2 regions of the Peribacillus sp. S4 genome follow, and region 2 is predicted to be linked to the other one. Evidence: riboswitches for the same ligand, from Rfam matches in the RefSeq annotation. Region 2 holds a riboswitch; the other holds the start of a gene.
The links. A riboswitch is a leader RNA that binds a small molecule or an ion and turns the genes downstream of it on or off. The one in region 2 is predicted to bind S-adenosylmethionine.

Region 1 (4,217 bases), 1.8 Mb from region 2:
TTTTCCCTATTAGACGATATCCCATAATTCAGTTTTTGAAGTGGTGATTGACGAGGCGCCGGCATCAAGGGCATTCAGGACTTCATCCGAAGTACGTATGAGGCCGCCTGCAAAAATCGGTGTCTGCAATCGTTCCTTCACTTCTTTTATCATCCATGGCATGGCGCCCGGCAATACTTCGATATAATCCGGCTTGGTTTTCTGCACCAGCTTATAACTTTTCTCAAGCGCATGTGAGTCTATTAAAAAGATTCGCTGGATGGCAATGACCCCCTTTTGCTTCGCCTTCAATATAACGCTTGATTTAGTCGAAATCAGCCCATAGGGGTTATATTCCTGACAAATGAATTCTGTCGCGTACTCATCACTTCTTATGCCATGGATCAAATCGACATGATAAATCATTTTCTTATTATGCTGCTTTGCCATCATACTTACATTTTTCAATTGTGAGATATGCAAATCAAGAAACACACCTATTTCATAGGAACTTTCTAGAAATCTTTCAAAATCCTTCATGCTTGCTGAAGCAGGCAAAATCTTCTGATCCATCATCATCCTCCTCATTCCCAGAAAAACTCAAAACTTCAAGTCATTTAGTATATTTTAAAGAACTTGATTTATCAAACACATTTTTTCATGAACCATGTAACCTTAACACTATCATACCTTTCACACCCTTTATAGATTGCGGCAAAGGATATATGTAAAATATCCCCTTGAATCATAAAGAGAGTTTCATTTTCAATGCACCTTCGACGAGTTCATACGATTTAATTGTGCCAATTGGAATTTTTCTCACGATGCTCCAAGCATTAACATTCATTTTGATCGTTCTTTTTTCATATTCAAAAAATGGCGGTCTGTTAAATATCCTTTTGTTGATGAAATCCCTGTCAATTGGTTCCATTTCGACTAATTCAAATGAAATCGTTCTTTTTTCCACATGAACCGGTTTTAATGTAATCCGGAAAGCTACGTTTTTCTTAAACAGCATTTTTTTCACTTCCATCGTTCCGGAAAGCACAATATGCTTTGGCGTAATTTCGACTTTAATATCCTGATCAGATGATTTCATTTTTATGATTCTCTCTATCATGGCTTCAGTTACCGTAATCGGTATGCCATTTTTGAATGGACTCATCCTTGCATTCCCTCCCCACTCAAAGCATATGCCGGATTCCCTGATGCCGTTAACATTCCAGCCCGGATAATAAACGGTATATTCGAAATATTCCAGCTCCACCCCTTGACCTTCATAAAAACTACCTGTATAGTCATAGTTAATTTAATAGACAACTCTTATCCAGAGAGGTGGAGGGACTGGCCCTTTGATGCCTCAGCAACAGACCGATCTTGTACTGTGCTAATTCCAGAAGTGTAAAAACTTGAAGATAAGAAGAGTATATAGCTTTGTTGCCAACACCTCTTCTTATTTTTAAGAAGAGGTTTTTTATTTTGGCTGTTTTCACATACTTTGTTGCTATTTACCAGGTAGTGGGTTGTGGTTGATTTCCCCTCAAGATGCTCGCTTTCCGCGGGGCGGGCGGTGAGCCTCCTCGGCGTAAACGCCTGTGGGGTCTCACCTCTCCCGCTGCTCCCGCAGGAGTCTCGCACTTCCGCTCCAATCAACCTTAAATAGTTTCGTTTAAAAACAACAATCTTTACGAAAAGAGCCTATATTTTTAAAAGGAAAGAAGGAATCAACATGTCAATCACATTAACGAAAGCACCATTCAGGGCGGACCACGTCGGAAGTTTATTAAGACCGGAACGTTTACATATTGCCAGGAAGGACTTTAAGGAAGGTACCATTTCAGCTGAGAGGCTTCGTGAAATTGAAACTGAAGAAATCAATCGGATCGTCGATAAACAAATCGAAGTTGGTTTAGAGGCCGTTACGGACGGTGAATTCAGACGAACATGGTGGCACTTTGACTTCCTCGAACATTTAAATGGCATCGAGGGATATGTAACTGAAAAAGGCCTCACATTCGATGGTGTCGAAACAGAGAGATATAATGTTCGCAATACCGGGAAGGTTTCATTCAACCCTGAACATCCCTTCATTCGTGATTTCATTGAATTGAACAAAATCGTGAACGGACGTGCCGTTGCCAAGCAAACAATCCCCAGTCCGAATCAATTATTTGCTGCAGGCATTCATAATGAAGACGTCTACCCTGATATTGAAGACTATGCAAATGATATCATCAACGCCTATCAGCATGCTTTGAAAGCCTTTTATGAAGCAGGTGTGCGTTATCTTCAATTGGATGATGTATATATTGCCAGACTTTCAGCTCCGGATTTCCAGTTCAAAGATGGAAAATATACGAGGGAACAATTAATTGATCTTGCACTTCGGGTCATTAACGGAGCATTGGAAGGCAAACCAGAAGACCTTATCGTCACTACCCATCTATGTCGCGGAAACTACCAGTCGACATGGGCGTTTGAAGGAAGCTATGCCCGTATCGCCCCAACTTTATTGGCAAAAGAAAAAGTGGATGGATTCTTCTTGGAATATGATGATCAACGCTCAGGGGATTTCAAACCATTGGAATACATTCCAAATGGCGGTGCACGGGTCGTACTGGGTGCCGTCACTTCAAAAAATGGAGAAATCGAGGACAAGGAAGCTGTTAAGGCACGCATTAAAGAAGCATCGCACTTCGTTCCGCTCGAACAATTATGCTTAAGCCCTCAATGCGGCTTCGCCTCCACCCATCACGGCAACAAGCTAACCGAAGCACAGCAATGGGAAAAGCTGAAATTCGTCGTTGATATAGCAAAAGAAGTATGGGAATGATTATTTTACGGAGACTTTAAAACTTATTTACGGGATTCAAACAACCTAATCGGCTTCAATATAAGCGTGCCGATTAGGTTTATTCTTATAACCCTAAAACTGAAAGCAAACAAAAAAAAGAACGACCATCTGGACGTTCCCTTTTTACTTGCAGCTATCATCCTCCTCCTCCTCCATTTTCTTCACGAATATATCATCCGTCACCCTATCTTCCAGCTTGTTCCTCAAGGCCAATTCCGCAGCCTTCCCATCACTAGGCGATCCGTCCGAGAAATACATCGGAAACAAGGAGAAAAACATAACGTAGAAAGAAAAATAGATGAATTGATACCAGATCACCGAGCTGTCCAGGATATTCTGATACACTAAGCTATATATGATCAGCATGCTGACTAAATTAAAGATAGCCCCCCCTAAATATATCAGCGTATTCGTCAATCGATTATCATGTTTCAATCCCTTGAACTCGCAAGTCCCATTCCAAAAATAATATTTCCTCACCTCTATGTTCCGAAAGGCGAAAAGTTTATTGCCACAACCGATCAAGATTTTCTTTTCTGATCCCCCAAAGAGCGTAACAAAGAAAATATGCCCGCTCAAATGTATCAGCGTAACGATCGGCATGATCAAAAAAAAGGAAAATAGAAATTTAATGATATCAGAGAGACCAAACATATTTAACTAACCCCCTCCTTACCAGGATGCTACTCTGATACCCTGCCCACACTGGTTATAACTAGTAAATTTTCACAGTGGTAATATGTTGCTTTCCACAAATGATAAGAGGATAATTATTCTCCTTCCGCTTCACTTCGACCTTCGAACTTCGAACGATCATATCGACCCTCCCCCTGCTTTTTCCGGCATTCAAAAAAAACAGGCTATCACCTTCCAAAAAACTCGGAAAAGCGATAGCCTTTACATCTTTATTTAGCGATTGGGGGTGCGAAGGATTTCTGCGTTGTTTTGTCCTGGCTCCAAGCCTGCATGTTTATATCCAGGGGTGAAAACCGATGTTTTGATCGGGCAGGCGATTTGCCTCTGGACATTCCCTTTTCCGTCAGGAACCTCGACGATCATTCCCCTCTCCTTCAATTGGGGATGCTCGGCCGCTTCGGTGAAAGTCAGCACTGGTTCTGCGCAGGCCTCGAATTCAGCGAATAACTCCTGCCATTCATGAAAATCTCTTTCAAGGAAAGCCAGCCGGACGGCCGTTTTAAACCTGATTCCGCTTTCTTCATCGCTTTTCATGCTCAGCTCATATAATTCGGGTGCACCGATCGCTTCACATAATGCTTTTCGAAAAGGGGGCTCAAGGCTGCCTACCGAAAAATAGCGTCCATCTTTCGTTTCGTAAAAGTCATAAAAAGACCCTCCGTTCAGCATCAGTTTTTCTGGTTCAAGT
Region 2 (4,217 bases):
ATACAAGCTATTTTCCACTTCATCGTTTAAACCCCCTACATGTAAAAAATGCTTTACAAGACTACGATAAACATATATCATTTGTGACTAGAATTTCAAGAAATTTCAGAGAAGGTGTATAAATGGTGCAATTCGAAAAATCCGGACTGCTTCAGGACCTGCCCAAGCAGTTTTTTGCTTCACTGGTCGCAAAAGTCAATGCAATCACGGAGCAAGGACATGATGTCATTAATTTAGGCCAGGGAAACCCTGATCAGCCGACGCCGGAACATATCATCAAAAGTTTGCAAACTGCCGCTGAAAAAACGATTAATCATAAATATTCGCCATTCCGGGGACATCAATATTTAAAAGATGCTGCTGCCGTCTTTTATGAACGGGAATACGGTGTCAAGCTGGATCCGAATAGTGAAGTGGCGATTCTCTTCGGGGGAAAGGCAGGTCTTGTCGAACTTCCGCAGTGTTTATTGAATCCAGGTGATACAATCCTTGTTCCAGATCCCGGCTATCCGGATTATCTATCCGGTGTTGTTTTAGCCCAGGCAAAGACCGAACTGATGCCCTTGACAGAAGAAAATGATTTTCTTCCGAAATACGATGACATACATAAAGAAGTTCTTGATAAAGCCAAAATGATGTTCTTGAATTATCCGAATAATCCCACAGGCGCTTCTGCAACTGAAAGTTTCTTTGATGAAACCGTCTCCTTTGCAAAAGAACATTCAATTTGTGTGGTCCATGATTTCGCCTATGGGGCGATCGGATTCGACGGAAAAAAACCGATAAGCTTTCTCCAGGCGGAGGGAGCGAAGGATGTAGGAGTTGAAATATACACTCTATCGAAAACATACAATATGGCAGGGTGGAGAGTCGGCTTCGCAGTGGGCAATAAGAGTGTAATAGAAGCTCTTGAACTATTACAAGACCATCTTTATGTGAGTCTTTTCCCGGCGATACAAGAAGCTGCGGCAAGCGCTTTGCTTGACTCACAGACCTGTGTAGAGCAGTTAGTGCAAATGTACGAGGGGCGAAGGAATGTTTTCATTGAGGGATTGAGGTCCATCGGATGGGAAGTCAAAGCTCCAGCGGCATCGTTTTTTGCCTGGCTCAAGGTACCTGGAGGTTTTACGTCCGAGAGTTTTGCGGACTATTTATTAACGCATGCCCATGTAGCTGTTGCCGCAGGGAATGGGTTCGGTGAATTTGGCGAAGGTTATGTCAGGGTAGGGCTACTGACTTCGGAAGAACGGCTGCAAGAGGCTGTGGAACGAATACGGACATTAAACTTATTTTAATGCAATAAGGTTCACCTTTAAATAGTTAAAACTTATTGACAAAGTAGGAATTACCTGTCAGAATACAAAATAAATTCTTAATCTTTCGATACTTGGATGCAACTTATATATCAGCGTTTTCTTATTTTGAGCAGGTGGAGGGACTAGCCCGATGAAGCCCAGCAACCGACCGTAATTCCATTGTAAAATGGGGCGGAATCCTTCCGCCGGATTTTTTTGAAATCCACAAGGCACGGTGCTAATTCTTGCAGCCGATGGCTGGGAGATAAGAAGATGGCTTTTTAAAGCCTCTTCTTTATGAAGGGGCTTTTGCCATTTTGAGACCATCTCAGACCAATAGTGACATCGAGAGTTTACTAACGTGTTATAGGAGTGATCAGATGAGCGAGATAGTCGCTACTTATTTAATTCATGACCTTATTGGAAATCATGAGAAAAAAGCAGAGAGCATTGCCTTGGGTCTGACTGTCGGGACATGGACGGACTTGCCGCATTTGGTACAGAAACAACTGGAAAAACATAAGGGACGCGTCGTATCGGTGACCCCCCTATCTGAAGAAGAGAGGGCAAACAGCTACTTTAATCGGAAAGTATACCGTTCGCTGATTAAAATTGCCTATCCGGCAAGGAATTTCTCCAATGATTTACCTGCAATCCTTACGACGGTCTTCGGCAAACTTTCATTGGACGGTGAAATAAAACTTATAGACTTGGATTTTGTCGGTGATATTCAAAAAGCTTTTCCCGGGCCGCAATTTGGCATTGAAGGCATAAGGGAAAAGCTTGGCGTATTTAACCGGCCCTTGGTGATGAGCATCTTTAAAGGCGTATTGGGAAGAGACCTAACATTTCATAATGAGCAACTGAAGCAACAAGCATTGGGAGGTGTCGACCTAGTTAAGGATGATGAGATCCTCTTCGACCAGGAACTGACTCCATTTTTCGATAGAATAAAAACGGGAAAAAGAATATTGAATGAAGTCTATGAAACCACTGGCCACCGTACTTTATATGCTGTCAATCTATCTGGGAAAACTTTTGAATTATTGGATAAGGCAGAGCAAGCGGCTGAAGCAGGGGCAGATGCTTTATTGTTCAACGTTCATACATATGGTTTGGATGTATTGCAGGCCTTGAGTGAACATGATCGTATAAAGCTGCCGATCATGGCGCACCCCGCATATAGCGGGGCATTGGCATCTTCATCATTTTATGGTATCGGCTATCCATTATTGCTTGGTAAATTAGTAAGATTATCAGGTGCGGATTTATCCTTGTTCCCTTCCCCTTATGGAAATGTCGCACTTGAAAAAACGGAGACCTTAGCGATTGCTGAAGCTCTGACAAAAGATGAACTTTCATGGAAAAAAGCCTTCCCTGTTCCTTCTGCAGGCATTCATCCGGGCATGGTTCCGGACCTAATCAAGGATTTCGGGCTTGATAGTGTGATTAATGCCGGAGGCGGAATTCACGGGCACCCTGACGGAGCAGAGGGCGGTGCCAAGGCTTTCCGTTCTGCGGTGGAAGCCGTTCTGGCAGGAAAGGAACTTTCTGAAGCGGCGGCTGAGGAAGAAACCCTAAAAAAAGCTCTTGTGTTGTGGGGAGGCCTATAAGAAATAATGAAACCGATCATCTTTTGTGATTTTGACGGAACGATCACCAACACAGATAATATCATTTCAATTATGAAGAAATTTGCGCCTCCGGAATGGGAAGCGTTGAAAGACGGTGTCCTTCAGCAAAAAATCAGTATATCTTCAGGAGTTGGGGATATGTTTTCCCTGCTTGATAGTGGCTTGAAGGATGACATAATCCAATATGTAAGAAAAACGGCCGGCATTCGTCCAGGGTTTTATGAATTCGTTGAGTATACGAAACAAGCCAATATCCCTTTATATATTGTAAGCGGGGGCATGGATTTTTTCATTTCACCCCTTTTGAATGATATCTTGCCAACAGAGTCCGTTTATTGCAACCATGCATTTTTTGATAAGGAAAAGATTTATATTGAGTGGCCACATGCTTGTGATGAGCAATGTAGTAATGATTGCGGTTGCTGCAAGCCATCCATTATGAGGGAAATTGCGGGTCCGGAAGATTTTAAACTCGTTATTGGAGATTCAGTTACGGATTTTGAAGCGGCAAAACAGGCCGATTTTGTCATAGCCCGTGACATATTGCTTGAAAAATGCGGTAGGGAAGGAATTCCACATCAAGGATTCGAAACATTTTTTGATGTAATTGACATTATAAAGCAGCAGGAGGTGGTTAAAGCGTGAACACTCATTCTAAAGAATTGCTTGAGTTGGCAGATATTAAAGCTGAACTGGCCGAAAGGGATTGGTTTATGGGAACAAGCGGGAATTTGTCCATCCGCGAACCTAAGAGCCCTTTCTTTTATATTACCGCAAGTGGTAAGGATAAAAGGAAGCAATCGGATTCGGACTTTTTACTGGTGGATTTAAAAGGAAAACCAGTTGAAGATACGAACCTAAGACCATCGGCCGAAATGTTACTTCATACAGACATTTACCGAAAAACCAATGCGAACTGTGTACTCCATGTCCATACAGTTGAAAATAATGTGATATCGGAATTGTACGGAGATGAAGGCCAAGTTTCCTTTCGTAATCATGAAATCATTAAAGCGACCGGTCGGTGGGATGAAGATTCGGAGCTTCGGATTCCAATCATATATAATCACGCTGACATACCGCTGCTATCCGATAAGTTCAAGCCGCATGTCGAAGAAGACTCTGGCGCTGTGCTGATACGCAATCATGGCATTACGGTTTGGGGCAAAAGCGGATTCGAGGCAAAAAGAATACTTGAAGCCTGCGAATTTTTATTTCAATATCAACTGTTACTTAATCAACAAAAGGCGTTTGCAGGTTCTATAAGATAAATACTCATAGAGGAGGA

Region 1: it holds a riboswitch for S-adenosylmethionine, as region 2 does, so the genes downstream of both, ACJ9PY_RS24135 (5-methyltetrahydropteroyltriglutamate--homocysteine S-methyltransferase) here and mtnW (2,3-diketo-5-methylthiopentyl-1-phosphate enolase) in region 2, are expected to answer to the same signal.

Annotation. Positions count from the first base shown of each region.
Region 1 covers NZ_CP175708.1:5,029,493-5,033,709, forward strand. Annotated here, with positions in the region: gene ACJ9PY_RS24125 (glycerol-3-phosphate responsive antiterminator) at 10-558, opposite strand; gene ACJ9PY_RS24130 (hypothetical protein) at 725-1,246, opposite strand; SAM riboswitch class I at 1,300-1,401, shown strand; gene ACJ9PY_RS24135 (5-methyltetrahydropteroyltriglutamate--homocysteine S-methyltransferase) at 1,709-2,812, shown strand; gene ACJ9PY_RS24140 (hypothetical protein) at 2,957-3,487, opposite strand; gene ACJ9PY_RS24145 (CaiB/BaiF CoA transferase family protein) at 3,743-4,217, opposite strand, start outside.
Region 2 covers NZ_CP175708.1:3,181,428-3,185,644, reverse strand. Annotated here, with positions in the region: gene ACJ9PY_RS14995 (carbon-nitrogen family hydrolase) at 1-23, opposite strand, end outside; gene ACJ9PY_RS14990 (pyridoxal phosphate-dependent aminotransferase) at 123-1,295, shown strand; SAM riboswitch class I at 1,414-1,567, shown strand; gene mtnW (2,3-diketo-5-methylthiopentyl-1-phosphate enolase) at 1,676-2,908, shown strand; gene ACJ9PY_RS14980 (2-hydroxy-3-keto-5-methylthiopentenyl-1-phosphate phosphatase) at 2,915-3,574, shown strand; gene ACJ9PY_RS14975 (methylthioribulose 1-phosphate dehydratase) at 3,571-4,200, shown strand.